DNA from 2 places in the Kitasatospora sp. NPDC127121 genome. Region 2 is predicted to be linked to the other one. Evidence: riboswitches for the same ligand, from Rfam matches in the RefSeq annotation. Region 2 holds a riboswitch; the other holds the start of a gene.
What was found. A riboswitch is a leader RNA that binds a small molecule or an ion and turns the genes downstream of it on or off. The one in region 2 is predicted to bind thiamine pyrophosphate.
Positions count from the first base shown of each region.

Region 1 (14,647 bases), on a different contig from region 2:
GGCCGCGACCGCGTCCGGAGTGGCCTCCAGCCGGCGGCGGGCGACGGCGACGGCCTCGTCGTACTCGGCGAGCGAGGCCATCGGCTCGCTCTGCCGCCCGACCAGCGCGCCGACCCGGGCATCCGGGGAACGGGTGGCGAACTCGGCGGCGGCGACCAGGTCGGCGGCCCGCTCGACGGTGCCGCGAACCCGCACCTGGCGGCCCAGCTGGGGCCAGTAGACGGTCAGCGCGGCGGCCGGGTGGTCGGCCAGCTGGCGGCCCTTGGGGCTGTCGGCGGCGGCGGAGAAGACCCAGCCGGTGCCGGACGCGTCGACGTCGCGCAGCACCAGCACCCGGGCGTCCGGCAGGCCGTCCGCGTCGACCGTGGAGAGGGTGACCACCTGCGGGTCCGGCACGCCGGCGGCCAGCGCGGTGGCGAGCCAGTCCACGAACAGCGGGCCGGGCTCGGCGGGCGCGGCCTCGGCGTCGAAGGTCGGCAGCGGGCGGGCCATCGGCGGGCGGCCGAGCAGCAGCTCGGGCACGGACTTCGGCTCGGGCCGGTGCTCGGCCGGCTCCCGGCGGGCGTCCGGCCCGGGTCGCGGATCCGGCTCCGGTGCAGGCCAGGCCTCGCCCGGGCCGGTCAGGCCCTCCTCCTCCGCCGCCATCGCGCGCCCTCTCTTCCGGTTGCCGCGGTCGCCGCCCCGGCCGGGCCGTGGTTCCCGGGCCCGGGCACGTGGTGCGCTGTCGGAGCGCAACCGTACCGCCGAGCACCGACGGCTCCGGGCGCGGGCCCTCGCTGGACGCGTTCGGGGCGTCCGGGCGGGCCTCGGCGGGCGGTCCCGAGCGGAGTCGGCGGTGCCGGGCAGCCGGCGATGTCGGCGGTGCCGGACAGCTGGCGGTGCCGGACAGCTGGCGGTGCCGGGCAGCCGGCGACGAGCGGGCCCGTGCGGTTCGCGCCCGGCTCCGGACGCACTCGTGGGCGGTGCCGATGGCGGCACCGCCCACGAGGCCGGCTTCACGGCGACCCTTTCCGCTGGCCGGTCATGCGCTGTTCTGATCCGCGCCCGGGCGGGAATTCCGCCCGGAGACTGGTTCGAGCCCCTCCGCGAGCGCTCAGCTCACCCGCGGCCGCCCACCTCCGGCGCCCCCGCCGTCGGTGGTGCCCGATCGGATCAGTGGAAGATCGGGGCGAACACGACGTTGATGTTCTTGTTGGACTGCCCGGCCAGGATGGTGCCCGCGTTGTCCTTCACCGCGAGGGTGTTGTTCTGGTTCGAGGCGCCGGCGCCGGTGGCGGTCTGCTGGGTGGAGATGTAGTTGCCGTCGACCCCGCCGAAGACGTTGCCCGTGCCGACGTTGGACACCACGCCGGCGTTGGAACCGGCGGCGGCGCCCGCACCGTTGTCGGCGGCCGCAGCGCCGGCCCCGGCCAGCAGCAGGCCGGCCGCGAGCGGGGCGGCGAGCAGGAGTCCGGCCACCCGGCGGGTGTGGATGCGAGCCATGAGAGCCTCCAAGAAGCTGTAAATCGTGCAATTGTCGAGCAAGGGGTGCGGGAGTTCGCCGGCCAGACGAACACCTGCTGGCTGCGACGCCGAGAGACAGACTTCCGCAACAAATCGACAAAGCACTAGTCGGCGGGGCAGTTTTCGCCCGTTAGCGTGATATCCACCCGGGCTGCGCATAACGGACCGAAAATCGGACAGTGCGCCGACACACCTCTCTGAGCTGGCACTTTGCCCGAACGGCGACCTCTCGGAGGACCCTCCAGGTAGGGCGCTTCGCCATCACGCGAACCACCAGGCGCACCACCCCGGCGCAGGAAAATCAGGAAACGCGCCCCCAAAAAGTTCGACTACCCTCCCATGTCGACTTTTCCGGCCATTCTCAGGCCATCGGAAAGTCGTACTGGAATAGGGGGAAATACCATCAGACCATCTTGCCCGGGTTCATGATTCCCAACGGATCGAAGACCGCCTTCAGCTGTCGCTGGAGGTCCAGCGCGACCGGCCCCAGCTCGCGTGCCAGCCAGTCCCGCTTGAGCAGCCCCACCCCGTGCTCCCCGGTGATCGTGCCGCCCAGCTCCAGCCCCAGCGCCATGATCTCGTCGAAGGAGCGCTGCGCCCGCGCAGCCTGCTCCTCGTCCGAGCCGTCGAAGATCACGATCGGGTGGGTGTTGCCGTCCCCGGCGTGGCTGACCACCCCGATGGTCAGCGCGTGTCGCTCGGCGATCGCCGCCACACCGTTCAGCATCTCGGCCAGCCGGGAGCGCGGCACCGCCACGTCGTCGATCATCGTGGTGCCCAACCGGTCCAGCGCGGGCAGCGCCAGTCGCCGGGCCTCCAGCAGCAGCTGCGACTCCGCCTCGTCCTCGGCCGGCACCACCTCGGTCGCCCCGGCCTCCCGGCAGAGCTCCGCCACCCGCGCCAGCCCGGCCTCCCGGTCCGGCCCGTCGAAGGCCACCAGCAGCAGCGCCCGGGTCGTCTCCGGCAGCCCCATCCGCCCCAGGTCGTTGACCGCCCGCACGCTGACCGCATCCATCAGCTCCATCAGCGACGGGGTCAGGCCGCGCGCCATCACCTCGCAGACGGCCGCGCCCGCCGCGTCCGCGCTCGGGAACTCCGCCGCCAGCGCCAGCTGCGGCGCCGGCGCGGGCCGCAGCGCGAGCACCGCCCGGACCACCACGCCCAGCGTGCCCTCCGAGCCGACCAGCAGCCGGGTCAGGTCGTACCCGGCCACGCCCTTGGCCGTCCGGCGCCCGGTGGACAGCAGCCGCCCGTCCGCCAGCACCACGTCCAGGCCGAGCACGTACTCGCTGGTGACGCCGTACTTCACGCAGCAGAGCCCGCCCGCGCCGGTGCCGATGTTGCCGCCGATCGTGCAGGACTCCCAGCTGGACGGGTCCGGCGGGTACGAAAGCCCCAACTCCTCTGCTGCTCGGGACAGTTCGGCGTTCACCACGCCGGGTTCGACCACCGCGATCCGGTTCACCGGGTCGAGCTCCAGGATCCGGTTCAACTTCACCATCGACAGCACGATGCAGCCGTCCACGGCGTTCGCCGCCCCCGACAGCCCGGTCCGCGCCCCCTGCGGCACCACCGGCACCCGCAGCGCGGTGGCGGTGCGCAGCACGTGCTGCACCTGCTCGACCGTCTCCGGGAACACCACCACGGCGGGCGCACCGGCGGCGCAGAAGCCGGCCATGTCATAGCGGTAGGCGGCGGTCACGTCCGGATCCACCACCACCGCCCCGGCCGGAAGGCCCTGCGCCAGTCGGTCCGTCAGGTCACCCATCGCCGCCTCCACTCGCCGCCCGCCGCCTCCACCGCACTCTGCCCGCCCGCCGGAGGCCCGGCAAGTGGGCCCCGGCGGGATCTGCGGGGCGTGGACCTCGGCCGGGCAGGGCCTACCGGCGGACCACCGGCTCCTGGAACTCCGTGACCCACCGCGCCGGGTCGTCCGGGCACTCCAGGTAGAGCTCCCGGGCGTAGCCGGCCGAGCGGTAGCCGTTCGCGTCGATGAAGCGGGCCAGCTCCTGGAAGCTCCCCATCGCCTCGTCCATCGAGCCGCGGTGCACAACCGTCGCCGCCTCCTCGATCGGCGGCAGGTCGAGCACCGCGAAGCCGTACCAGCCCGGCTCCACCGCCGGCCCGACCGGGACGGCCACCCGGATCAGCACCGTGCCCTCGCCCTCCGGCACGTCCTCGTACCGGGCGACGGACGGGCCCGCCTCGGCGATCCCGGCCTCGGCCAGCCGCCGGCACAGCTCCGCGAACAGCGGGCCGATCACCGGTCCGATGTCCTCCGGCTCGTAACTCGCGGCCACCGCGGTCAGTTCGGCCACCCGGACGGACGGCACCCGCTTCAGCACGACGTCGTGTGCGGACATGGTCCCCTCGCTCTCGATCGTCCGGAGCCTCGCCTCCACCCTGGTCAGCCGCTGCTCGTCCGCGGCGATCGCCTCGGCGAGTTGGGCCCGGCGCAGCCGCAGCATCCCGCGCAGTTCGGCCGCGTCCACCTGCTCGTCCAGGACGGCCCGCACCTGCTGCAGCGTGAAGCCGAGCTCCTTGAGCGCGATCACCCGGTTGAGCCGGGCGAGTTGGGACGCCTCGTAGGACCGGTACCCGCTGACCGGGTCCACCCTGGCGGGCCGCAGCAGCCCGATCGCGTCGTAGTGGCGCAGCATCCGCACCGACACCCGGCCGTGGCTGGCGAAGTCTCCGATGTTCAACATGGTGCCCCCACTCCACCCCCTGCCACCGTGTCAGGGTCAACCCCCGCCGGCCGCAAACGCGAAAGGCGGGTGCCGAGTGATCTCGGCACCCGCCCTGAGCAGGTGGTTCTCCAACCAGCGGAGAGCGTGGGATTCGAACCCACGGTACGGGGTCACCGCACGACAGTTTTCAAGACTGTTCCCTTAGGCCGCTCGGGCAGCTCTCCAGGCGGAGGTCAGCCTAACGGGTCCGGCGGGGTTCGGTGCACACCGTTTCGTGCGGGTGGGGGTCAGCTGTCGCCGTCCCGCTGGCCGAGGGTGACCTTGGTGTTGAACTGCTGGCCGTTGCGGGTGTACTCGACGTCGACGGTCTCGCCGGGCTTGTGCGTCCAGATCCGGCTGACCAGGGCGGGGCCGTTGTCGATCGGGACTCCGCCGAGCTTGGTGATGACGTCGCCCGGCTTGAGACCGGCCTTGTCGGCGGCGCCGCCGGGGGTGACGGCCGGCTGGCCCTGGATGTCGCGGGTCTGGATCTGCGCGCCGTCGCCCTTGTAGTCGTCGTTGCGCAGCACGTCGAGCTTGGCGTAGACCGGCTTGCCGGTCTTGATCAGGGTGTCGGCGACCCACTTGGCCTGGTTGATCGGGATGGCGAAGCCGAGGCCGATGCTGCCGGCCCGGCCGTTGGCGGAGGCGTTGGACTGGATCGCCGAGTTGATGCCGATCACCGAGCCGCTGGAGTCGAGCAGCGGGCCGCCGGAGTTGCCGGGGTTGATCGAGGCGTCGGTCTGCAGGGCGTTCATGTAGGAGGACTGGCCGCCGGTCTCGTCGCCGGAGGCGACCGGGCGGTCCTTGGCGCTGACGATGCCGCTGGTGACGGTGGACTCCAGGCCGTACGGCGCACCGATCGCGACGGTGGCGTCACCGACGTTGACCTTGTCGGAGTCGGCCAGCGGAAGCGGGGCCAGCTTGCTCTTCGGCGGGTTGTCGATCTTGATCACGGCGACGTCGTAGCCCTCGGCGTGGCCCAGCACGGACGCGTTGTAGGACGTGCCGTCGGCGAACTTGACGGTCAGTTTGCCGCCGTTGAGGGTCGGCGCGACCACGTGGTTGTTGGTGAGGATGTGGCCCTCGGTGTCGAAGACGAAGCCGGTGCCGGTGCCCGACTCGCCGTTGCCCTGCGCCTTGATGGTGACGACGCTGGGCAGCGCCTTCTGCGCGATGCCGGCGATCGAGCCGGGGGCGGGCTCGTTCTTCTGGGTGTTGCTGGCCTGGACGGTGGTGCTGCGGTGGTCGTCGGCGCTGTTGGTGCGGTCGTTGCGGTCCGCGACGGTCACGCCGAGCGCCCCGCCGGCCACGCCGGCGACCAGCGCGACGGCGGCGATCAGGGCGACCAGGCCGCCGCGCTTCTTGCGCGGGCCGCCGGGGCCGCCGGGGTAGTCGGCCGGGTAGCCGAGCGGTCCGGCCGGGCCGCCCGGGTAGCCCGCGCCGCCGCCGGCGTCGTGGGCGGCGCCCCAGCCGCCGAGCGGCTGGCCGGCGCCGAACGGGTGGTGGCCGGGCGCGGGGTGCGCGGCGGGCGCGCCGGGGGCGGCCGGGGTGCCGTACGGGTCGTGCGGGCCGGCGGCGGGGACGCCGTGGGCCGGGGTGGCGTACGGGTTGGCACCCGGCGGCAGGGCCGGGCTCTCGGCGACGGGTGCGACAGGTGCGACGGGTGCCGCCGGCGCGGCCGGGACCGGCGGGGCGGGCGGCAGGACCGGCGGCGGCGCGTCGATGTAGCCGGTGGCGGCGTCGACCGGGGCGGCCGGCGCGTCGGCGACCGGCGCGGCCGGGGCCTGCGGGGCCGTCTCCGGCGCGGGGACCTTGGTGAAGGCCACGGTGGGCTGGTACCCGCCCTCGGCCGGAACACCATCGGTCGGCGCGCCTTCGGTCGGCGCGGCCTCAGCCGGTGCGGCCTCGGCGGCCGGCGCGGCCGCGGGCTCGGGGACCCGGCCGAAGGCCAGTGTCGGCTGGTGCCCGCCCGAGGCGTGGCCGTCGGAAGCGGGAACAGCCGCCGCCTGGCCGCCCGAGGGCTGCTCCCCCTGCGGCCCGGTGGGCCCAACCTCGCGCTCGGTGCTCACGAACGACCTCCATAGCTGACAGAACCAAGGACCATAGTTTTTCGTACTGCCGATTCGATTGCCGTAAGGACCCCTCTGAATAACTCATAAGAATCCTTAGCCGCCGCCGACAGCCGGGCCGCCGACCAGGCTGTCCTGCGCCGACGACCGAGCCGGCGACCGAGCCGACGAGCAACTCGACGGCCGAACCGGCGACCAGGCCGACGACCGGAGGCTCCCCCACCTCCGCCGGACGTCCCGCGATGCGGGCCGCACACCCCGTGGCCTTGGCGTTCACCCCCGGGCCGGTTAGCCTGTCGCTCACAACTGACACGCGGGAGCTTGGACCGACCAGGCTGAGAGTGCGCTGGTCGACCGTACGCCACGGGATCGTGGGCGGACCGTCGAGGGGGCGCAGACCGCCGGAACCTGTCCGGGTAATGCCGGCGTAGGGAGTATCGGCCATGTCGCCTGCTTCGCCATCCTCTTCTTCGGGCGCGCCCGCGTCCAAGGGTTTCCCCGAACCGTCCCCGACCGCTCACGACGGTGACAGCGGTGACAGCGGTCTCCCGGGCCCCACCGACACGGCGACCGCCGTGCTGGACCGCCCGGAGCGTGCCGAGGCGCCGCTCGTACTGGACACCGAGCCGCCGCGCACGCTGCGCTTCCGGGACCACTTCGCGCTCTGGATGAACCTGGGCGTCAGCCTGATCGGCTTCTCCACCGCCGCGACCGTGCTCGGAGCCAAGGGCAGCGAGCTGTCGCTGGCCGCCGCGGTGACCGCGATCGTGGCCGGCACCGTGGTCGGCACCGCGATGCTCGGCGTGGCCGCGCTGATCGGGGCCCGTACCGGTGCGCCCGCGATGGCGAACCTGCGCGGGCTGTTCGGCACCCGGCTGTCGTACGTCCCGACGGTGCTGAACATCGTCCAGTGCGTCGGCTGGGGCGTGTTCGAGCTGCTGACGATCGCGGCGGGCGCGCAGACCGTCGCCCACACCGACGGCTACCGCTGGCTGTTCGTGCTCCTGGCGGGCGCGCTGACCACCGCGCTGACCATCTGGCCGCTGGGCTCGATCGCGGTGCTGCGCCGCTTCGTGGCCGGTGCGGTCGCCGTCGCGATGGTGTACTTCACCGTCCAGTTGGGCCGCCAGGGGGTGCCCGACCCGGGCGCCGGCAACTGGCACGGCTTCCTGGGCGCCACCGACGCGATGATCGCGGTGTCGATCTCCTTCGTCCCGTTGGCCGCCGACTACACCCGGCACTCGCGCACCGCGCGCTCGGCGTTCTGGGGCAGCTTCTCCGGCTACACGATCGCCCAGGTCTGGTGCTACGTGCTCGGCCTGATGGCCCTGCTGCAGTCCGACGGCGACCCGAACAGGATCTTCGACTCCTTCCTCGGCGTCTGGGCCGGCTGGCTGTTCCTGCTGGTGCTGGTGCTGCGCGAGACGGACCAGTCCTTCGCCAACGTGTACTCGACCGCGATGTCGGTGCAGAACCTGCTGCCGAAGGTGGACCGCCGGGTGCTGACCGGCGGGATCGGCCTGCTGATCACCGTGCTGGCGCTGCAGATCGACAAGTTCACCGACACCTACACCAACTTCCTCGGCCTGATCGGCTCGGTCTTCGTGCCGCTGCTGGCGGTGCTGGCGGTGGACTACTTCTTCGGCGCCGGCCGGTACGGCTGGAACCTCTCCGCCGACGCGCCCTCGCGCCGCCTGATGCTGCTGCCATGGGTGCTGGGCTTCGCGGTCTACCAGTTCATCGCGCCGACCGCGGTGGCCGGCTGGTGGACGGACTTCTGGACCTCCGCCCAGGACGCCCTGCACTTCACCCCGCAGGAGTGGACGTCGGCCTCGCTGTTCGCCTTCCTGGTGCCGGCCCTGGTCACCTGGGCGCTCACCCCGCTGACCCGCAGGGCGGCGCGGAGCTGACCGACCGGCACCGAAGACGGCCCCGCGGATTGGGGCCGTCTTCGCCTGCGCGTCACTTCCGCCGCCTATCGTGGGGCCCGTGACCAGCACAGACCCGTCCTCGACGGCGGCGCGCACCACGCCGCCCGTCCAGGTGATCGCCCACCGCGGTTCCTCGCACGCCCTGCCCGAGCACACCCTGGCGGCGTACCGGCGCGCGCTCGACGAGGGCGCGGACGCGGTCGAGTGCGACGTCCGGCTGACCGCCGACGGCGAGCTGGTCTGCGTGCACGACCGCCGGATCGGCCGGGTCTCCAACGGCCAGGGCACCGTCTCGGCGATGACGCTGGCCGAGCTGGAGGCGTACGACTTCGGCGCCTGGAAGACCGGCCGCCCCAGCACCGACCCCGAGCTGCGCGGCGTGCTGCGGCTGGAGCGGCTGCTGGAGCTGGTGGTGGACTGCGGCCGCCCGGTGGACCTGGCGATCGAGACCAAGCACCCGGTGCGCTACCGCGGCCGGGTGGAGGCCGAGCTGCTGCGGACGCTCGAACGCTTCAAGATCGGCGCGAACCGGGAGGGCGAGCGCCCCTCGGCCCGGATCATGAGCTTCTCCTCGGTGGGGCTGGACCGGGTGGCGGCCTCGGCGCCGGAGTACCGGCGGGTGTTCCTGTTCGAACGGACCCTGCCGCTGCTCGGCCGGCTGCGCCCGGGCTCCCCGCTGCCGGGCGGGGCGCGGATCGCCGGGCCGGGCATCGACCTGGTGCGGGCCCGCCCGCAGCTGGTGACGCGGCTGCGCGAGCTGGGGCACGAGGTGCACGTGTGGACCGTGGACGAACCGGCCGACGTGGAACTGTGCCTGGAGCTCGGGGTGTCCGCGATCATCACCAACCGGCCCGCCGAGGTCCTGGCGCAGCTCGGGCGGTGATCCGCCGTCGGGCGGCGGGCCGCCCGCAAATCCACCCGCAAAGCCCGGACACAACCTGATCGTTCTGGTCGGCAGTCAAACCTTCCGGGCCCGTTATTGCCGGAATTCATGCACCGGGGCGACGCAGGGTGAGCACGGAATGACCTCAGGTCCACCCTCGGTCGCAATCGCTTGAAATGTCCTCGCGGGATCGTCCGGCGGTCGTTTCCGACGCATTACCAAGGGGCATCTCTCCCTCGGCATACGCTGAAGGAGGTCCGGGGGTGGCGTTGATGGTGGCGCGTGAAGTGCCGACTTCATCGACCATGGCAGTGCCGCACGGCCCGGCGAGTGTCGGGGTCGCACGGCGCCGACTGCGTCGAGATCTCGGCGACCGGCAGATACCGGAGCCGGTCATTGATGATGCCGTATTGATCCTTTCCGAACTGCTGAGCAACGCCTGTCGGTACGCCCGTCCGCTCGGCCCGCTGCGGGCCCTGGGGCGCGGCGCGCGGGCCGAGGTGGTGGACCAGCTGCTGGTCGGTGTCCCCTCCGGAACGCACCCCGCACCGGGCGGCCGGGAGCGCGAGGAGCACGGGAGCGGAACGGACGGCGGCGTGCTGGTCCGCTGGCAGCTGCACGCCGACGGCGTGCTCACCCTGGAGGTCACCGACGGCGGCGCGACCACCCGGCCGCTGCCCGCCGGCCCCTCGCTGACCTCGCGCGGCGGTCGCGGCCTGAACATCGTCGGCCAGCTGGCCAGCGACTGGGGCGTGCGCGACGCGCCCGGCGAGGTGACGGTCTGGGCGGCGCTGCCCGCCCGGGCCCGGCACGCCCGGCGCACCGGTGGTGACGCCCGCAGCGCCTGAACCGACGCGCGCCCCCCACCCGTCCGCCCGGCGCGTGCCCGCGCGCCGGGGGAACGTCAGTAGGCTGCCCGGAGCAAAGGACCACCGTTCCCGGGAGAGCCGCACCATGGGCAAGAAGGCCGCCAAGAAGGCGCCGCAGCGTCAGTCCACCACCGCCGTCACGGGCGAGGTCCCCGTGGTGGGGGCCCGCGAGAACTGCCCCTGCGGTTCGGGCCGCCGGTACAAGGCCTGTCACGGCCGGGAGGCCTCGCACGCGGTGCAGGAGCTGGTGCACCGCCCGTTCGAGGGCCTGGCGGGCGAGGCCGACTGGGTCGCGCTGCGCGAGCTGGTGCCCGCCGCCACGGTGCCGCTGACGCTGGCCGCCGGGGTGGCCGAGGGCGCCACCGGCGACGTCCCGTCGGTGACCCTGGCCACCGTGCTGCCGCTGGCCTGGCCGGCCCTGCGCCGCCAGGACGGCTCCATCCTGCTCGGCCTGCAGACCCAGTCCTCCTCCGGCGACCTCAGCCGCGACCTCGCGGACGCCCTGGAGCTGGCGCTGGCCACCGAGCCGGGCAACCCGGTGCCGTCCCGCCGGACCGAGGCGGGCGGACGCCGGCTCCAGGACCTGCTGGACGTCAACGCCGCGTTCACGCCCGCCGTGCACACCGGCTTCGAGTTCTGGCTGGAGGACGCCGAGACCGCGACCGGCGAGGTCGCCGCCTCCCTGGAGCGCGCCAACGCCTCGGCCATCCCGACCGAGAAGCTGGCGAGCGCCGACGCCGCCTACTGGTGCGGCACCCCCGACAAGAACCACCTGCGCTGGGTGATGACCGTGCCCGAGGAGCGGCTGCTGGACGCGCTGGCCCGGTTGAGCGCCGCCGACCAGTCCTCGCTCGGCCCGGACACCCGCCTGGTCGGCTCGTTCCGCGCGCACGGCCTGACCGTCCCGGTCTGGGACCTCCCGCTCGCCATGACCGCCGCCGACTGCGAGAAGCCGGCCGCCGAGTTCGCCGAGCGGCTGGCCTCGGTGCTCGCCGACGAGACCCCGTTGACCGCCGAGGAGCGGCGCGCCCGCGCGAACCTGGTGAACCGTCAGGTCACCTTGAACTAAAGCGCCCGGGATCCGGGTGATACGCGTCACATTGTCGCCATGAAGCCGCAATTTCCGGGCGGGCAGGGCCTCTTGGAAATTGGCGCGGGCGCGGATCCTTGTTACTGTCTAAAGAGTCCGGCCGCTGGTGCATCCCCCGTCGCCAGCGGCCGGATCTTTTGTTTTCCGCAGGGCCCCGACGAGCGGCCCGGGAACGGACCGGCGGATCAGTACGCCGAGCGACCGCTGTCCAACCGGACCGTCGCCTCCACCAACTCGCCCAGCAGCGGCCCGACCTGCGGCAGCCACACCCCGCCGTCGGCGTCCGGGCACGGGGCCAGCACCCAGCGCACCCGGCCGGCCGCCCCGCCGGGCGGCAGCGGCAGGAAGCCGTCCACCCCGTGGTAGCGCAACGAGCCTGGCACCCAAGGGAGTTGAGCGAGCATCTCGCCGAGCGCGTCCAGCGAGTACGGGGCCACCAGCAGCGCGTACCGGCCCGGCATCGCCAGCACCGGACCGAGCGGCAGCCGCAGCGCGCCCAGGTAGACCAGCGCCCGGGCGCCGGCCGCCGCCGGCAGGCTGACCGCCGAGACCACCGAACCGGTGGCGGCCAGCACCGGAGCGTCCGGGCTCTGCCGCTCCCACCACCAGCGCACCATCCGGGCGTCCGTGGTGGCGGCCAGCAGCGACGGGTCGTGCGGGTGCGCGCCCGGCACGACGCAGTCCTGGTCGCCGCAGGAGCACTGGCCGCCGCGCAGAACGGCCCCCGGCACCACGGGCCAGCGGTGGTCGACGGCGGCCGTCAGGGCCGCGGCGAGCCGGGCAGGGCGCTGACGTGCGACGTCGTCCTGGACGGGGTGGTGGGGAGTGGCGGGCGGACACGGATCTTTCGGGTTCTCACGCATGGCGCTCGTTCCTTTCCCTGACCGCTCGGTTCGCTCCGGCCCGTCGGCACCGCCGGGACTCGTCACGCGGACCCGCGGTGGCACGGCCCCGGCGGCGCGAAGGGGGGCGGGCGGCATGGCGGGCGGCGCGGCGACGACGTGGATCACGGTGTGGAGCACGACATGAGAAGGGCCGCGCACTGAAACAGCCCCTGGAACGAGAATCCCGTATGCGACCGGATGGACGCCGCCCGGGCGCGCTTGGTTCCACCGTACGAGTGAGAGACTTCCGGCCAGCCCGGGTCCCGGGCGGCGCGGGCATACGATCCGGACGGCCGCCGGGTCCGTCCCCTCCGTTCTGCCCGCTCCCGGTCCCCTCCATGCCTCCCGACCGGACCGGCGCGCGGCCAGGCCGTACGCGCCCCCCGACCGGGTCTCGCGGATGTGGAACAGGCCACCGCGTCGTCCTGGATCTGGACATGCCCCAAATGGCCTGTGTAGAAGTGGTGGCATTGCTGTCGATCAATGACGAGTAGTAGCGAATCGAGGCGAAACGCGCCCTTTGGCCGTCATCGCTCCACACCGGCCGTACCTGGGGGTTCCGCATGGCACGTAGCACGTCAGGAGTGGCGGCATGACCGAGTCCCACCCGTCGTCGTCGACACCCTCCGAGCCGGGCGAGCCCGGCAGCGCCGGCGGGCTGACCGTCCTCGACCCACCGGGCTTCCCCGGCCCCGCCGACGCGCAGGACGGCGCGGCGGACGTCCGCACGGCACCGGCCGCCGGGGTGCAGGACCGTTTGGCCGGACGACTGTCCGATTTCACCAGCCTGCACCGGCACACCGAACAGCTCGCCCGCGCCCGCGGCCTCGCCGCCACCCTGGACACCGTCCTCGCCTCCGGCGCCGCCCTGCTCGGCGCCCGCCGCGGCGTCCTGGTCACCCGGATGCCCGGCGGCAGGCCCGGCCAGCCCATCGGCCTCGGCCTCGACCGCGCCAGCCTCGGCGCGCTGGAGACCGTCCCGCCCGAGCAGAGCCTGCTCGCCAGGCTGCTGCGCGAACAGGACCGGCCCGAACGGCTGCACTCCCCCGACCTCGCCGAGGACCCGGCCACCGGCGCCCGGCTGCGCGAACTCGCCACCCAGCTCGGCCTCGGCGGCTGCTACGGCCTGCCGCTCGCCACCGAGGAGGACGGCCCGCTCGCCGCCGCCCTCTGGTTCTACGACGAACCCGCCGAACCCACCGAGCGCCAGCGCGAGCTCGCCCACCGCTACGCCGGGATCGCCGCCCCGCTGCTCGCCAAGCAGCTGGAGGCGGACAAGGTCCGGCGCACCACCGAGGCGCTGCGCCGCGGCCTGCTGCCCGACCGGCTCCCCCAGCCCGCCGGCCTGCGACTGGCCGCCCGGATCATCCCGGCCGGCCTGGACCGCTCCTGCGGCAGCGACTGGTACGACGCCATCCCGCTGCCGGACGGCACCGTCGGCCTCACCGTCGGCTCCGTCTCCGGCGACGGCCCCGGCGCGGGCCCCGGCTCCGCCCCCGGCGCGGCCGCCGCGATGGGCAGGATCCGGGCCGCGCTGCGCGCCTACGCCGTCCTGGAGGGCGAGGACCCGGTGTCCGTCCTCGGCGACCTGGAACTGCTGCTCAAGACCACCGAGCCGGCCCGCACCGCCACCGCCGTCTACGCCTGGGTGGAACCCGAGGAGCGCCGGATCACCCTGGCCGGCGCCGGCCACTGCCCGCCCGTCCTGGTCGGCCGGCACGGCGCCGAGTTCGTGGAGACCTCGCTCTCCGCCCCGCTCGGCATGCTGGCCTGCTGGGAGGCCCCCGGTGTCGAGCTCACCGCCGACCGCGGCGACACCCTGCTGCTCTACACCGAGGGGCTGGCCCGCCGCTGCGGCCCGACCCTGCACGCCGGCCAGGCCAACCTGCGCCGGGCCGCCGCCGACGCCCCGCGCGACGTGCGGATCGACCCGGACCGGCTCTGCGCCCACCTGCTGGCCGTCTGCCCCGACCCCGAGCCCGGACCGGCCACCGACGACCTGCTGCTGCTCGCGGCCCGCTTCGAATAGCCGCCCCGAACAGTCGTCCCGACCCCGAACGGGCGAGCGGCCGGGCGTCCGTACCATGGACGCACGGCCGCCCGCGCGTGTCGCGATCCGACACTCCCCCGAGGGGCGGCGGTACCACCCCAAGGAGGCGTTACACGTGACCGAGGACCGCACGCCCGCAGTGGCCGAGAACCCCGAAGCCGACGGCGGCGACGAGCCGCAGCAGTTCAAGGGCCGCAAGAACGGCCTGTACGGCGAGGTCTCCGACGAGCTGGCCGCCTCGATGAAGACCGGCTGGGCCGACACCGACCTGCACGGCCTCGTCCCGGTCGCCCAGGCCCCGTACGCGGCCGAGCGCCGCGCCCGGCTCTCCGCCGCCTACCCCGGCGAGCGGCTGGTCGTCCCGGCCGGCAACCTGCGGGTGCGCTCCAACGACACCGACTACAGCTTCCGCGCCTCCAGCGAGTACGTGCACCTCACCGGCGACCAGACCGAGGACGCCGTGCTCGTCGCCGAGCCCACCGGCGACGCCGGCCACGAGTTCGCCCTCTACCTGCTGCCCCGCTCCGACCGCGAGAACGGCGAGTTCTGGCTGGACGGCTACGGCGAGCTGTGGGTCGGCCGCCGCAACAGCCTGGGCGAGCAGGAGCAGCTGCTCGGCCTGCCGGCGCGCGACGT
Region 1 is NZ_JBHXTQ010000029.1:45,331-59,977, forward strand. Features, by position in the region: gene ACFVHI_RS16915 (pyridoxal 5'-phosphate synthase) at 1-645, opposite strand, end outside; gene ACFVHI_RS16920 (hypothetical protein) at 1,153-1,482, opposite strand; gene ACFVHI_RS16925 (FAD-binding oxidoreductase) at 1,907-3,271, opposite strand; gene ACFVHI_RS16930 (MerR family transcriptional regulator) at 3,384-4,211, opposite strand; tRNA gene ACFVHI_RS16935 (tRNA-Ser) at 4,330-4,417, opposite strand; gene ACFVHI_RS16940 (S1C family serine protease) at 4,481-6,304, opposite strand; TPP riboswitch at 6,608-6,755, shown strand; gene ACFVHI_RS16945 (cytosine permease) at 6,880-8,214, shown strand; gene ACFVHI_RS16950 (glycerophosphodiester phosphodiesterase) at 8,294-9,118, shown strand; gene ACFVHI_RS16955 (ATP-binding protein) at 9,424-9,966, shown strand; gene ACFVHI_RS16960 (DUF5926 family protein) at 10,073-11,056, shown strand; gene ACFVHI_RS16965 (bifunctional DNA primase/polymerase) at 11,263-11,940, opposite strand; gene ACFVHI_RS16970 (PP2C family protein-serine/threonine phosphatase) at 12,554-13,990, shown strand; gene ACFVHI_RS16975 (aminopeptidase P family protein) at 14,127-14,647, shown strand, end outside.
Region 1: linked by a shared signal. The riboswitch ahead of ACFVHI_RS16945 (cytosine permease) and the one ahead of thiO (glycine oxidase ThiO) in region 2 are both predicted to bind thiamine pyrophosphate.

Region 2 (14,647 bases):
GGCCGGGCGCCGATCGCGGTGAGCACCCCGGCGGCCTTGGCGTGGGTCTCGGCGACCTCGGACTCGGGGACGGAGTGGCGGACGAGCGTGGCGCCGACCCGGACGACCAGGCGGCCGGTGGCCGGGTCGATGTCGGCGGTGCGGATGCAGATCGGCGAGTCCAGCAGCTGCCCGCCGCTGGCGGAGCGGCCGATCAGGGCGAGCGCGCCGGAGTAGTAGCCGCGCCCGCCGGGCTCGTACCGCTTGATGACCCGGGTGGCGTTCTGTACCGGGCTGCCGGTGACGGTGGCGGCGAACATCGTCTCGCGGAGCACCTCGCGGACGTCCAGCGAGGTGCGTCCGCGCAGCTCGTACTCGGTGTGGGCGAGGTGGGACATCTCCTTGAGCCGGGGCCCGAGCACCTGGCCGCCGAGGTCGCCGACCGTGCACATCATCTTGAGCTCCTCGTCGACGACCATCGTCAGTTCCTCCAGCTCCTTGGGGTCGTGGAGGAACCGGAGCAGCGAGTCGATGTCCGAGCCGCCGGCCGGATAGCGGTAGGTGCCGGAGATCGGGTTCATCACGACGGTGCCGCCGCTCTGCCGGACGTGCACCTCGGGGGAGGCGCCGACCAGGACGCGTTCTCCGGTGTGCACCAGGAAGGTCCAGTAGGCGCCGCGCTCCTGCTCCAGCAGCCGCCGGAACAGGGTGAGCGCGAGTGCGGGCGAGAAGTTCTCCAGGGTGGCGCCGAAGTCGCGCCGGATCACGAAGTTGGCGCCCTCGCCGTTGCCGATCTCCTCCTCGATCACCCGGCGGACGATCGCGGCGTACGCCTCGTCGTCGATGTCGAACGAGCCGCCGGTGAGCGAGACCGGCGACTGCGGCAGGGCGGCGGTGAGTTCGGCCAGCGGCAGGGTGTGCTGTTCGGTCACCGAGAGGGCCTGCAGCGGGGTCCCGTCGTCGTGCGCCTCGAAGCCGCGCTCGCGGATCTGCCGGTACGGGACGAGCGCGAGCAGGTCGTGCACCGGGCCGTCGGCCGGGACGCCGGTGCGGACCGGCAGGTCGGCGAGGTTGCGGTAGCTGTCGACGGTGCCCACCAGCACCTCGACGGTGTCCGGGGCGAGCCGGGGGGTGCGGCGGTGCAGCAGGGCGAACGCGGGCGCGTCGGGAGCGGTGAGGCGGGCGAGCAGGTCGGCGGTGGCGGTCACGGAGCGGCTTCCTTCCGGGGGACTGGTGAGGTGCGGTGCTGGGATCCGCTCCCGGAGGGCCGTCTGCGCATACGCCGACGGCCGCCCCGAGGGGCGGCCGTCGTGTTCGTCTAGGAACGCGCGATCGGTGGGCCACCCTTGGGGGAGGCCCACCACCAGGAGTGGGTGTGGGGCGCGTGCATGGTTCGAGCGTAGCGGATCGTGCGGGGAGGGTGAGCCCGGTCACGTGTTTGTCCGAGTTATGTCTCACCCCTCGGGCAATGGTCACGAATCGCTCGGGTCACCCCGTAGCCTTGGTGGTGTGACCGTGACGACTGAGACATCGAGGACTGGCCACTCCTGGCAGTCCCTGCCCGCGGCGCAGCAGCCTGAATGGCCGGACCAAGAGGCTCTGCGCAAGACCCTTGCCGAGCTCGCCTCCTATCCGCCGCTCGTGTTCGCCGGCGAGTGCGACCAGCTGCGCGCCCGGCTCGGAGCCGTGGCGCGCGGGGAGGCCTTCCTGCTGCAGGGCGGTGACTGTGCCGAGGCCTTCGACGGCGTTTCGGCGGAGCACATCCGCAACAAGCTGAAGACCCTGCTGCAGATGGCCGCCGTGCTGACGTACGCGGCCTCGGTGCCGGTCGTGAAGGTGGGCCGGATCGCCGGCCAGTACTCCAAGCCGCGCTCCAAGTCGACCGAGACCCGCGACGGCGTGACGCTGCCGGTCTACCGCGGCGACTCGGTGAACGGCTTCGACTTCACCCCCGAGTCCCGCATCCCGGACCCGGAGCGCCTCAAGCGGATGTACAACGCGTCCGCCGCGACGCTGAACCTGGTGCGCGCGTTCACCACCGGTGGTTACGCGGACCTGCGCCAGGTGCACGCCTGGAACCAGGACTTCGTGCGCAACTCGCCGGCCGGCCAGCGCTACGAGCAGCTCGCCCGGGAGATCGACAACGCCCTGGCGTTCATGAACGCCTGCGGTGTGGCGCCGGAGGAGTTCAAGACCGTCGAGTTCTTCTCCTCGCACGAGGCGCTGATCCTCGACTACGAGACCGCGCTGACCCGCGTGGACTCGCGCACCGGCGAGCTGTACGACGTCTCCGGCCACATGGTGTGGATCGGTGAGCGCACCCGCCAGCTGGACCACGCGCACATCGAGTTCGCCTCGAAGGTCCGCAACCCGATCGGCGTCAAGCTCGGCCCGACCACCTCGGTCGACGAGGCACTGACCCTGATCGAGAAGCTGGACCCGGAGCGCGAGCCGGGCCGCCTCACCTTCATCACCCGGATGGGCGCGGGCAAGGTCCGCGACCACCTGCCCACCCTGGTGGAGAAGGTCACCGCGTCCGGCGCCCAGCCGGTGTGGATCTGCGACCCGATGCACGGCAACACCTTCGAGGCCTCCAGCGGCCACAAGACCCGCAGCTTCGACGACGTGCTCGACGAGGTCAAGGGCTTCTTCGAGGTGCACCGCGCGCTGGGCACCCACCCGGGCGGCATCCACGTGGAGCTGACCGGCGACGACGTGACCGAGTGCGTCGGCGGTGGCGACGAGGTGCTGGTCGACGACCTGCACCAGCGCTACGAGACGGCCTGCGACCCGCGGCTCAACCGCAGCCAGTCGCTGGACCTGGCGTTCCTGGTGGCGGAGATGTACCGCGGCCAGTGAGCTGCCACGGGTGAGCCGCCGCCGGCGGGTCACCGGTGAACGAATGTGACGAAAGCCCCTCCGGATTCGGGGTCCCCGAGCCCGGAGGGGCTTTTTCGTACCCGGATCGCCGGGTAAGGTGAGGCTTAGTGAAGTAAGGCAAGCCTTAGTCAAGATCGTTCCGCCGGTCGGCGCCGCACCACCCTGGAGAGTCCGCGATGTACGTGTGCATGTGCCATGCGGTCACCGAGGACCAGGTGAAGAAGGCGATCGACGCCGGTGCCGAGACCCCGCGTCAGATCGCCCGGGGCTGCAAGGCCGGCACCGACTGCGGGTCCTGCGTCCGACGGATCCAGGCCCTGCTCGGCGAGCACGGCGCCCGGCCCTGCCCGACCGCCCGCCTCGCCGCGAAGCTCGGCCTGGCCGACCCGCAGGCCCAGGCCGCGCCCGCGCCGGTGGCCGCCGCGGCTCCCGCCGCCCCGGCCCTGGTCGCCCCGCTGCGCGCGGCCTGAGGACTCGGCCTGAGGACTCGGCCTGAGGGCTCGGCCTTGAGGGCTCAGGACTCCGGCTGCTCGATCACCTGGGCGAGGTAGAGCGCCTCGCCGAGCTTCTCCAGGAGCTCCAGCTGGGTGTCGAGGTAGTCGATGTGGTGCTCCTCGTCGGCCAGGATGTCCTCGAAGATGTTCGCCGAGGTGACGTCGTTCTTGGCGCGCATCACGACGATCCCGCGCTTCAGCCGGTCGATCGCCTCGACCTCGATCTGGCGGTCCGCCTCGAACATCTCCTTGACCGTCTGGCCGATCCGGACGTGGAACAGCCGCTGGTAGTTCGGCAGCCCGTCCAGGAAGAGGATCCGGTCGGTGAGGGTCTCGGCGTGCTTCATCTCGTCGAAGGACTCGTGCCGGGTGTACTTGGCGAGCTTCGTCCAGCCGAAGTTCTCCTGCATCTTGGCGTGCAGGAAGTACTGGTTGATCGCGGTGAGCTCCGCGGTGAGCTGCTCGTTGAGGAACTCGATGACCTCTGGGTCGCCCTGCATGGCTGGTGCCTCCCTGCGCTACGGCCTGTTGTGACTCCTGCGCTGCGCATCCTGGCATCGAAATGGGAGGAAATTCCAGTAAGTTCACACTCACTAGGACATGTTTCGGAATATCCGATTTGAGCTGATACGGGCTCGACCACCGGTTCTTGGGGATGGGGCGCGTGGCCGCGCCAAGGGGCGCGCACGGCGCGTCGACCGCCGTCTGTCACCATGGAGTCATGGGTCAGTCCGAACAAGAACCGCTTCCGCCGTCTGACCCGAGGCTCCCCCCGGGGCAGCGCGTGCAGCGCGGCTGGCCCGCCCTGCACTACGGGCCCGTACCCCGCTTCAAACCGCTGACCTGGGACCTCCAGGTGTTCGGCGCGACCGCCTCGGCGGAGAAGCACAGCTGGGACTTCGAGGCCTTCCACGCCCTGCCGCGCACCACCGTCGTCGCCGACCTGCACTGCGTCACCAAGTTCACGCTGCTCGGCAACGAGTGGTCGGGCGTGCCGGCCGCCGCCCTCCTCGACCTGGAGCCCCCCGCGCCCGGCGTCACCCACGTGATGGTCTGGGCCGAGTACGGCTACAGCGCCAACCTGCGGCTGGCCGACTTCGCCGACCCGCGGACGATCTTCGCCACCCACCGCAACGGCGAGCCGCTGACCGCCGAGCACGGCTTCCCCGTCCGGCTGATCGTCCCCGGGCTGTACGCCTGGAAGGGCCCCAAGTGGGTCCGCGCGGTGGAGTACATGCGGGCCGACCGCCGGGGCTTCTGGGAGGAGCGCGGCTACCACAACCTCGCCGACCCGTGGCGCGAGCAGCGCTACTCCCACCAGGAGGAGCCGGGCGACGGCCCGCTGCGCTGAGGGCGGACCGACGTTCGGAGGAATCCCCTCAGAAGCGAGGGATCCCCTTAGAAGAAGGGGAAGTTGACCGTCACCGCGGTGTGCTGCGGGTGCCGCTCGCCGGCCGCCGGGGACTGGCCGGACACCTTGCCCGTGCCGAACAGGTTGACCCCGCTGGTCTGCATCGTGAAGCCGGCCGCCTGGAGCGCCTTCGCCGCGTCGTCCTTGCTCATCCCGGTGACGTCAGGGACGGGCACCATGCCCTTGCTGACCACCAGCGAGACCGCGGTGTTCTCCCGGAGCAGCTGCCCGGCCGCCGGCGAACTGCTGATCACCACGCCCTCCGGCACGGTGTCGTCGTACGTCCCGGTCACGCCGCCCCTGGTCAGCTGGGCCGCGGTCAGCGCGTCGGCGGCCTGGTCGGCGGTCTTCCCGGTCAGGTCCGGCACCGCGATCCGCTTGGGGCCCCTGGAGACGGTGACCGTCACGGTGTCGCTCTTGCGGGTCCGCGCACCCACCCCGGGGTCGGTGGCGATCACCTGCCCGGCCGGGACGCTCTCGCTGAACGCCTCGACGAAGCGGCCGTGCATGCCGTCCTTGTCCAGGATCCGCTGGGCCTCGGCCCGGTCCTTGCCGAGCACGCCGGGCACCGGCCCGTACAGCCCCTCGGACAGCCCGTACGTCGCGCCGCCGACCGCCAGCACCAGGGCGGTCAGCGCGGCCGCCCAGATCAGCGGCTTGCGGGGGAGGCGGCGCAGCAGGCCGGGCCGGCGCCCGCGCACCGGGGTCGGCTCGTCGTACGGGCGCGGCTCGACCAGCAGCTGGTCCAGCAGCTCCGCCGGCACGTCCAGCACGCTGGTGGGCTCCGGCGCCGCGGCGTCGACGGGCCCCGTCGGCGGCTGGATCACCGAGGTCGGCTCGCTGGTCGGGTAGCGCGGGCTGGGCCGGGTGGAGGCCGGCGGCTCGGCGTCCAGCTCGGCGGGGGTGAGCGTGCGGCGGAGCCGCTGGAGGGCGGCGAGCAGTTCGACCGCGTCGTACGGGCGGGCCTCGGCCGTCCGGGCGCAGGCGCCGGCCACTATGGCGTCCAGCCCGGGGCCGACGGCCGGGGCGATCAGCGAGGGGGCGGGGACGTCCTCGTGCAGGTGCTTGTACATGACCTGGACGGGGTTGTCGCCGGTGTGCGGGCGGCGGCCGGTGAGCATCTCGTAGAGCAGGATGCCGGCCGCGTAGACGTCGACCCGCTGGTCGGTGGGGGCGTCCGGGAGGATCTGCTCGGGGGCCAGGTAGGAGACGGTGCCGAGGACCGTGCCGCCGGTCGCGGTGCTGGTCGAGGTGGGCGCGCCGTCGGCGGTGCCGAGGACCCGGACCAGGCCGAAGTCGGCGACCTTGACCAGCCCGTCCTCGGTGATCAGCACGTTCTCGGGCTTGACGTCCCGGTGCACCAGCCCGGCCCGGTGGGCGGCGCCGAGGGCGGCCAGCACCGGCTCCAGCACGTCCAGCGCGGCCCGTACGGACAGTGCGCCGCGGTCGCGCAGCAGGTCCCGCAGGGTGCGGCCGGGCACGTACTCCATGGCGAGGAAGACGTTCGCGCCGTCCGCGCCCTGGTCGAAGACGTTCACCACGTTCGGGTGGGAGAGCCGGGCGACGGCCTTGGCCTCGCGGATGAACCGGGCGGTGAAGCCGTCGTCCCCGGCCAGCGCGGGGTGCATCACCTTGAGGGCGACGACCCGGTCCAGCCGGGTGTCGGTGCTCTTGTAGACGGTGGACATCCCGCCGGTCGCGATGCGCTGCTCGACCCGGTACCGGCCGTCGAGCAGGGTACCGATCAGGGGGTCGTGCAGTGCCATGTCCACCCGGAGAGTCTAGGGCCGCAGGCGGCAGCGGGGCCCGGAGGACATCGCCTCCGGGCCCGGCTGTGCCCGGTTTGTGACACGGCACACGCGGGCGGGTGCCGGGCGTCCCGGTGTCAGAACGCCGGGTGCTCGCGGGTGTCCAGCTCCGCCCGGCCGGCCATCGCCGAGGAGGCCTCGGCGTGGAACCGGCGCGGGATGCGGCCGGCCCGGTGGGCGAACCGGCCCGCCTCGGCGGCGTGCCGCATCGCCTCGGCCATCAGCACCGGGTCCTGCGCCCTGGTCACCGCGGAGGCGAGCATCACCGCCGCGCAGCCCAGCTCCATCGCCAGCGCGACGTCCGAGGCGGTGCCGGCGCCCGCGTCCAGGATCACCGGGACGCCCGCGCCCTCCACGATCAGCTGGAAGTTGTGCGGGTTGCGGATGCCCAGGCCGGAGCCGATCGGCGAGCCCAGCGGCATGATCGCCGCGCAGCCGACGTCCTCCAGCTTGCGCGCCAGCACCGGGTCGTCGTTGGTGTACGGCAGCACCGTGAAGCCGTCGTCGACCAGGGTCTCGGCGGCGTCCAGCAGCTCGATCGGGTCCGGCAGGAGGGTCCGCTCGTCGGCGATCACCTCCAGCTTCACCCAGTCGGTGCCGAGCGCCTCGCGGGCCAGCCGGGCGGTCAGCACGGCCTCCCCGGCGGTGAAGCAGCCCGCCGTGTTGGGCAGCACCCGGATGCCGTTGCGGGTCAGCACGTCCAGGACGGAGCCCTGGGTGCCGGCGTCGACCCGGCGCATCGCCACGGTGGTCAGCTCGGTGCCGGAGGCCAGCAGTGCCCGTTCGAGGATCTCCAGGCTGGGTGCGCCGCCGGTGCCCATGATCAGCCGGGAGCCGAAGGACGCCCCGGCGATGGTCAGCAGGTCGTCGGCCATGTCAGCCTCCCTGGACGGCGGTGAGGATCTCGATCCGGTCGCCCGCCGACAGTTCCGTGGCCGGCCACGAACTGCGCGGCACCACGGCCTCGTTGAGGGCGGCGGCGACGCCGCTGTGGGCGGCGCTGAGGGTGGCCACGACCTCTGCGAGGGTGGTCGTGGTGGACACCCGGCGGGGCTCGCCGTTGACGGTCAGCGCGATCTCGGCCGGTGCGGTCCGGGCCGGCGTGGTCTGGGCCGGCGTGGTCTGGGGTGGTGCGATCTCGGTCATGCGGAGGCCTTCGTGGTGGAGCGGTCGGGGGAGAACCGGGTGGGTGTGAACGGCTGTGCGAGCTCGGGGAGTTCGCCGGTCGCCAGGTACTCGGCGAGCAGGTCGGCGGTCACCGGGGTGAGCAGCACGCCGTTGCGGTAGTGGCCGGTGGCGGCGACCAGCCCTGGCAGCGCGGTCGGGCCCAGCAGCGGGGCGTTGTCCGGCGAGCCGGGCCGCAGCCCGGCCGAGGTCTCCAGCAGCGGGAGTTCGGTGATGCCCGGCACCAACTCGTGGGCGTCGCGCAGCAGTTCGTACACCCCGCCGGCGGTGACGGTGGTGTCGTAGCCCTGCTCCTCGGTGGTCGCGCCGATCACCAGCTCGCCGTTCTCCCGGGGCACCAGGTACAGGTGCTGTCCGCGCACCACCGCGCGGACGTTGCGGGACAGGAACGGCCGGTACGTCTCGGGGATCCGCAGCCGCAGGATCTGCCCCTTCACCGGGCGGACGGCCGGCAGCACGCCCTCCGGCAGTCCGGGCAGCCGGTGGCTGTGCGGGCCGGCCGCGAGCACCACCTGGTCGGCCCTCCGGGTCTCGCCGGTGCCGAGCCGGGCGCCGACCGCGCGGTCGCCCTCGACCAGCAGCCCGACGGCCTCGGCACGGTGGACCACGACCCCGGCGAGCTCGCAGGCGGCCACCAGGGCGGTCAGCAGCCGGCGGGGATCCACCTGGTGGTCGTCCGCGACGTGCAGGCCGCCGCGCACGCCGGGGGCGAGCATCGGCTCCAGCCTGCGGGCCTCCCGGCCGGTCAGCCAGGCCGAGTCCAGGCCGAGCCGCTGGTGGAAGGCGTGCAGCTCGCGCAGTTCCTCGCGGTCGTCGGAGTCCAGCGCGACGGCGATCGTGCCGCACCGGCGGTACCCGGTGTCCAGGCCGCCGCTCGCCTCGGTGAGCTCGGCGGCGAAGTCCCCGTACCGCTGGTTGGAGGCCATGCCGAGGCGCAGCAGCGGCTCCTCCCCGTACTGCAGCTCGGTGACCGGGGCGAGCATCCCGGCCGCGACCCCGGCCGCCCCGCCGCCGGGGGAGGGGTCGACCACGACGATGTTCCGCAACCCGCGCTGCGCGGCGCGCCAGGCGACGGCGAGGCCGATGATGCCCCCACCGATCACCAGCACGTCGGCGTGGGTTTCCTCGGGCAAGCGTGACAAGGCTGCTCTTCTCCCTTCGCCGGAATGACCCGGATCAGGTTCGGACGGTCGCGGGCCGTGCCAGCCCGCCTCTCAGCCCGGTACGCCGGGCTCCCGTGATGGTGCCCCCACCATAACGCCGGGGGCGGGCCCGGCCGAAGGCCCGTACGCGGGGTGGACGGGCCGGTGGCCCCGGCAGGGCGCTGAGTACAGTGACGGGCGTGGCAGAGCTGAACGCAACGGATCAGGTGGTCGTCGTCGGGGCCGGGCTGGCCGGGGCGCAGTGCGCCCTGAAGCTGCGGCAGGGCGGCTGGCGGGGGCGGATCACGCTGGTCGGGGAGGAGCCGCACGCGCCGTACGACCGGCCGCCGCTCTCCAAGGACGTGCTGCTCGGCAAGGCCGACGCCACCACCCTGGACATCGACTACCCGCACCTGGGCATCGAGCTGCTCACCGGCCGCCGCGCCACCGGCCTCACCCCCGGCGTGCTGCACACCGACGCCGGCGACCTCCCGTACGACGCCCTGGTGATCGCCACCGGCGCCACCCCGCGCGCCCTGCCCGGTGCCGAGCGCGCGCACCTGCTGCACACCCTGGACGACGCGCTGGCGCTGCGCGCCCTGCTGCGGCCCGGCCTGCGGCTGGTGCTGGTCGGCGCGGGCTGGATCGGCGCCGAGGTGTCCACTGCCGCCCGCGCGGCCGGCTGCGAGGTGACGGTGGTCGAGGCGGGCCCGGCGCCCGTCCCCGGCGCGCTGCCGGCCGAGGTCGGTTCGGCGATGGCCGCCTGGTACGCCGAGGCCGGTGTCGACCTGCGCTGCGGGGTCGGCGTGGCCGCCGTCGAGGAGGGCGCGGTGCTGCTCGCGGACGGCTCGCACCTGCCCGCCGACGAGGTCGTGGTCGGCGTCGGCGCCCGGCCCGCGACGGGCTGGCTGGCCGGTTCCGGTGTCGAGCTGGACGGCACCGGCGCCGTCCTGGTGGACGGGCGGCTGCGCACCGGCCTGCCCGGCGTCTTCGCGGCCGGGGACTGCGTCAGCTACCCGTCCGCCCGCTCCGGCGCCCGGCTGGCCGTCCAGCACTGGGACCACGCGTTGCAGTCCGGCGAGGCCGCGGCGGCCGCCGTCCTCGGCGCGGACGCGCCGCCGTACGACCCGGTGCCGTACTTCTGGTCGGAGCAGTTCGGCCGGATGGTCCAGTACGCCGGGCGGCACGCCGAGGGCGACGAACTGCTGTGGCGGGGCGGCCCGCAGGACGCCTCCTGGACGGTGCTCTGGCTGCGCGACGGGGTGCCGAGCGCGCTGCTGGCCGTCGACCGGCCGCGCGATCTGACCCAGGGCCGCCGGCTGATCGAGCGCGGCACCGCGCTGGACCGGGCCCGCGCGGCGGACCCCTCGGTGCCGCTGAAGTCGGCGGTCGCGGGGTAGCGGCTGGTGCGCGGGGGGCTGTGGAGGTGGCAGTCTGGTGGCGTGAGTGAGATTGAAAGCAAGATTGAAGCCCTGGTTTCCGAGTGGATGTACCTGCCCGACATCTCGGAGCAGTGGGGGGTGCGCGTCACCGAGGTGCGCGACCTGGTCCGCACCGGCGGGCTGATCGCCGTCCGGCGGGGCCCCAACAAGTCGCTGCAGGTCCCTGCGGCGTTCATCGACGGCCAGGGGCTGGTCAAGCACCTGTCCGGCACCCTGACCGTGCTGCGCGACTGCGGTTACAACGACGTGGAGATCCTGGAGTGGCTCTTCACCGAGGACCCGTCGCTGCCCGGCAGCCCGATCCAGGCGCTGCAGGAGAACCGCGGCACCGAGGTCAAGCGGCGCGCCCAGGCGATGCTGATCTGATGGCGGCGGACACGCCGCGCCGGCGGCTGGCCGACGCCCGGCTGTACCTGTGCACCGACGCCCGCCGGGAGCAGGGCGACCTCGCCCAGTTCCTGGACGCGGCGCTGGCGGGCGGGGTGGACATCGTCCAGCTCCGGGACAAGGGCCTGGAGGCCAAGCAGGAACTGGAGGCCCTGGAGGTCTTCGCGGACGCCTGCCGCCGCCACGGCAAGCTGCTGGCCGTCAACGACCGCGCCGACGTCGCGCACGCGGCCCGGCCGGACGTGCTGCACCTCGGGCAGGACGACCTGCCGGTGCCGGCCGCCCGGGCGATCCTCGGCGACGAGGTGCTGATCGGCCGGTCCTGCCACGCCGAGTCCGAGGTGGACGCGGCGGTCGCCGAGCCCGGCGTGGACTACTTCTGCACCGGCCCGGTCTGGCCGACCCCGACCAAGCCGGGCCGCCCGGCGCCGGGCCTGGGCCTGGTCTCGTACGCGGCGAAGCAGAGCACCGACCGGCCGTGGTTCGCCATCGGCGGCATCGACCTCGGCAACCTCGACGAGGTGCTGGCCGCCGGCGCCCGCCGGATCGTCGTGGTCCGCGCCATCACGGCCGCGGACGACCCGCAGGCCGCCGCCGCCGAGCTCGCCCGGCGGGTGCGCTCGGCCTGACGGCCCCGGGGGCCGTCACCGTTCTCCGTACCTGCGGATCCTCTTGCGTGCGGATCTCAGTACTTGCGGACGGTGGCGGCCTCGGCCAGGGCCAGCAGCACCGTGCGGGCCTGCTCGTCGGCCAGCGGCGCCGCCTCCAGCGCGGCCAGGGACTGCCGCATCAGCTCGTCGATCCGGCGCTCCACCCGCTCGGGCGCGCCGCTGCGGGCCACCAGGTCGCGCAGCCCGGCGACCTCCTCGGGCACCAGGTTTGGCGCGCCGAGCCGCTCGTCCAGGTGCCGGGCGTCGGCGGCCGGCAGGCCCCGCATCGCGTGCGCCACCAGCAGGGTGCGCTTGCCCTCGCGCAGGTCGTCCCCGGCCGGCTTGCCGGTGACCGCCGGATCGCCGAAGACGCCGAGCAGGTCGTCCCGCAGCTGGAAGGCCTCGCCCAGCGGCAGCCCGAACGCCCCCAGCGCCGCCACCAGCTCCGGGCCGGCCCCGGCCAGCAGCGCGCCGACCTGGAGGGGGCGCTCGATCGTGTACTTCGCCGACTTGTAGTGCAGCACCGTCTGCGCCCGGTCGAGCGCGCCCTCGTCGGCGGAGTCGCCGGCCACCGGCTCCAGGACGTCCAGGTACTGGCCGACCATGACCTCGGTGCGCATCAGGTCGAACACCGGCTTGGCGGCCAGCACGGCGGCCGGCTCCAGGCCCGAGCGCAGGAACAGCTCGTCGCACCAGATCAGCAGCAGGTCGCCGAGCAGCACCGCCGCCGAGGCGCCGTACTGCTCGCGGTCGCCGCGCCAGCCGTTCGCCCGGTGCAGCGCCTCGAAGCGGCGGTGGATCGAGGGCAGGCCGCGGCGGGTGTCGCTGCGGTCCATCAGGTCGTCGTGCACCAGGGCGCTCGCCTGGAGCAGTTCCAGCGCGGCCGCCGCGTTCGCGATACCCTCGCCGCCGGCCGGGCCGCCGGCGCCGCGCCAGCCCCAGTAGCAGAAGGCCGGGCGCAGCCGCTTGCCGCCGTCCAGCAGGAAGTCGCGCAGGGCGTCGGCGGCGGGCACGAGCTGCGGGGAGATCTTGTCCAACAGGGCGGACTGGCCGTCCATGAACGCGGCGAGGGCGGCGTTGACGCGCGCGCGGACGTCCTCCACGTCTATGGGGTTGGCCGGCCGGTTGCTGGACGAGGTCACGATGAGGCTCCGCTGGTTCGCTGGGGTGCAGCAAGCGTAGCGGGGCGACTGGGAACGGATGTGCGAGCCGGCGTGCGGGCCGGCGGGCGCGGGCTTCGAGCGCCGGTCGGAATTCGTCGGACCACGGACGGAGTATCGTCCACCGCTTGTCTCAATCCGTGGTACCGAGTTGTCCGGCCCCTTCGAACGCCCGATAACCTGCCAGCATGGCACTCGGCATCGCTTCCACCAGACCGGACCGCGCACTGACGGTCCGCGAACTCCTGGCAGCCGGAAAGCGGTCCTTCTCCTTCGAGTTCATGCCCCCGCGCACCGAGGTCGGCGAGCAGAGACTCTGGGACGCCATCCGCCGGCTCGAACCGCTGGACCCCAACTTCGTCTGCATGACGTACGGCGCGGGCGGCTCCTCGCGCGAGCGCACCGTCAACATCGTCGGCCGGATCGCCACCGAGACCACGCTGACCCCGGTCGCCCACCTGACCGCCGTCGACCACTCGATCGCCGAGCTGCGCAACATCATCGGCCAGTACGCCGACCAGGGCGTGCGCAACGTCCTCGCCGTCCGGGGGGACCCGCCCGGCGACCCGATGGGCGAATGGGTCAAGCACCCCGACGGCGTCACGTACGCGTACGAGCTGGTCGAGCTGATCAAGGGCATCGGCGACTTCTGCGTCGGCGTCGCCGCCTCGCCGAACATGCACCCGCGCTCCACCGACTGGGACGAGGACATCCGGCACTTCGTCGGCAAGGTCCGGGCGGGCGCCGACTACGCGATCACCCAGATGTTCTTCGAGGTCGACGACTACCTGCGGCTGCGCGACCGGGTCACCGCCGCCGGCTGCGAGACGCCGATCATCCCGGAGATCATGCCGGTCACCAACGCCAAGCAGCTGGAACGCTTCCCCCAGCTGAGCGGCTCCGCCTTCCCCGCCGACCTGGAGGCCCGGCTGCGGGCCGCCGTCGACGACCCGGCGGCGCTGCGCGCGATCGGCATGGAACACGCCACCGCGATGGCCGAACGCCTCCTCGCCGAGGGCGCGCCGGGCCTGCACTTCATCACGCTCAACCACTCCACGGCGACGCTGGAGATCTACCAGAACCTCGGCCTGCACCAGCGCCACGCGTAGGCCCCGCCCGGCGCCCCGTCGGGGCCCTGCCCCGGGCAGACCGGGGCCCGCGAGCCCGGACGTTCACCGGCCCGTCACCGCCCCGACGGTGACGGGCTCGGTCGTGTGCGCCCCGGCCGCGACCGGCGGGAACGCGATGCGGTACCCCGGCCGTTGAACCGGTACAGTCGCCGCACACGCGCGGCGAGCGCGGGCACGCGACTGGAGGTAGCGGGCGGATGGGCATCGGATACCTGCTGCTGTACGTCGCGTTGGCGGTGGTGGCGCTCTGGCTGGTCGCCGAGGTCCTGCTGCAGAACCGGGCCCCGCTGCACTGGCGGGCCCTCGCCCTGGTCGGCTTCCTCGGAGTGGCCGCCGGCATGGTGCTCGGCTCCGTCCCGGTGATCGGCGCCGGCGCCGCCCTCTTCGCGGCCGGCCAGACCTTCGTCACCCTCTCCGTCAAGCGCGGCTACCGGGCCGGCTGGTCGCTGCGCAAGGCCGACGGCTCGCTGCCCGGCCCGCTCGCCAAGGTGCCCCTGCTCGGCGCCCTCACCGGCGGCGCGGCCGCCGTGGCCGCGGTCGAGGCCACCGAGAAGCGGATCGGCGAGGTCAGCGCCGTCGAGGAGGCCCCGGTCGCCGCCCCCGTCCTTGCCCCGGTTGCCGAGGACGTCCCCGAGGTCGAGCAGACCGCCGCCTTCGAGATGCAGGAACTCGCCCAGGACGGCGTCTACGCGCCCGCCTACTACGAGCAGCAGCAGGCGCCGCACGACCCCTACGCCGAGGCCTACCAGTCCGGCTACGACAACGCCGCCCAGCCGCAGCCGGCCTACGAGCAGCAGCAGTGGCAGAGCCAGCAGCAGCCCGCCTTCGCCTACGACCAGGGCTACGGGGCCTACCCCCAGCAGCCCGACCCGTACAACGGCTACCCGCAGCAGGACCAGTACCAGTCCTACCCGCAGCAGCAGCCCGGCTGGGAGCAGCACCCCCAGCAGCAGTGGCAGACCCCGCAGCAGCACCCCGA
Region 2 is NZ_JBHXTQ010000008.1:5,428-20,074, reverse strand. Features, by position in the region: gene ACFVHI_RS07020 (anthranilate synthase family protein) at 1-1,187, opposite strand, end outside; gene ACFVHI_RS07015 (class II 3-deoxy-7-phosphoheptulonate synthase) at 1,429-2,838, shown strand; gene ACFVHI_RS07010 (bacterioferritin-associated ferredoxin) at 3,036-3,329, shown strand; gene bfr (bacterioferritin) at 3,374-3,853, opposite strand; gene ACFVHI_RS07000 (molybdopterin-dependent oxidoreductase) at 4,075-4,704, shown strand; gene pknB (Stk1 family PASTA domain-containing Ser/Thr kinase) at 4,752-6,530, opposite strand; gene ACFVHI_RS06990 (thiazole synthase) at 6,650-7,447, opposite strand; gene thiS (sulfur carrier protein ThiS) at 7,449-7,718, opposite strand; gene thiO (glycine oxidase ThiO) at 7,715-8,890, opposite strand; TPP riboswitch at 8,894-9,006, opposite strand; gene ACFVHI_RS06975 (NAD(P)/FAD-dependent oxidoreductase) at 9,091-10,299, shown strand; gene ACFVHI_RS06970 (Rv2175c family DNA-binding protein) at 10,342-10,707, shown strand; gene thiE (thiamine phosphate synthase) at 10,707-11,357, shown strand; gene ACFVHI_RS06960 (polyprenyl synthetase family protein) at 11,414-12,520, opposite strand; gene metF (methylenetetrahydrofolate reductase [NAD(P)H]) at 12,727-13,647, shown strand; gene ACFVHI_RS06950 (hypothetical protein) at 13,866-14,647, shown strand, end outside.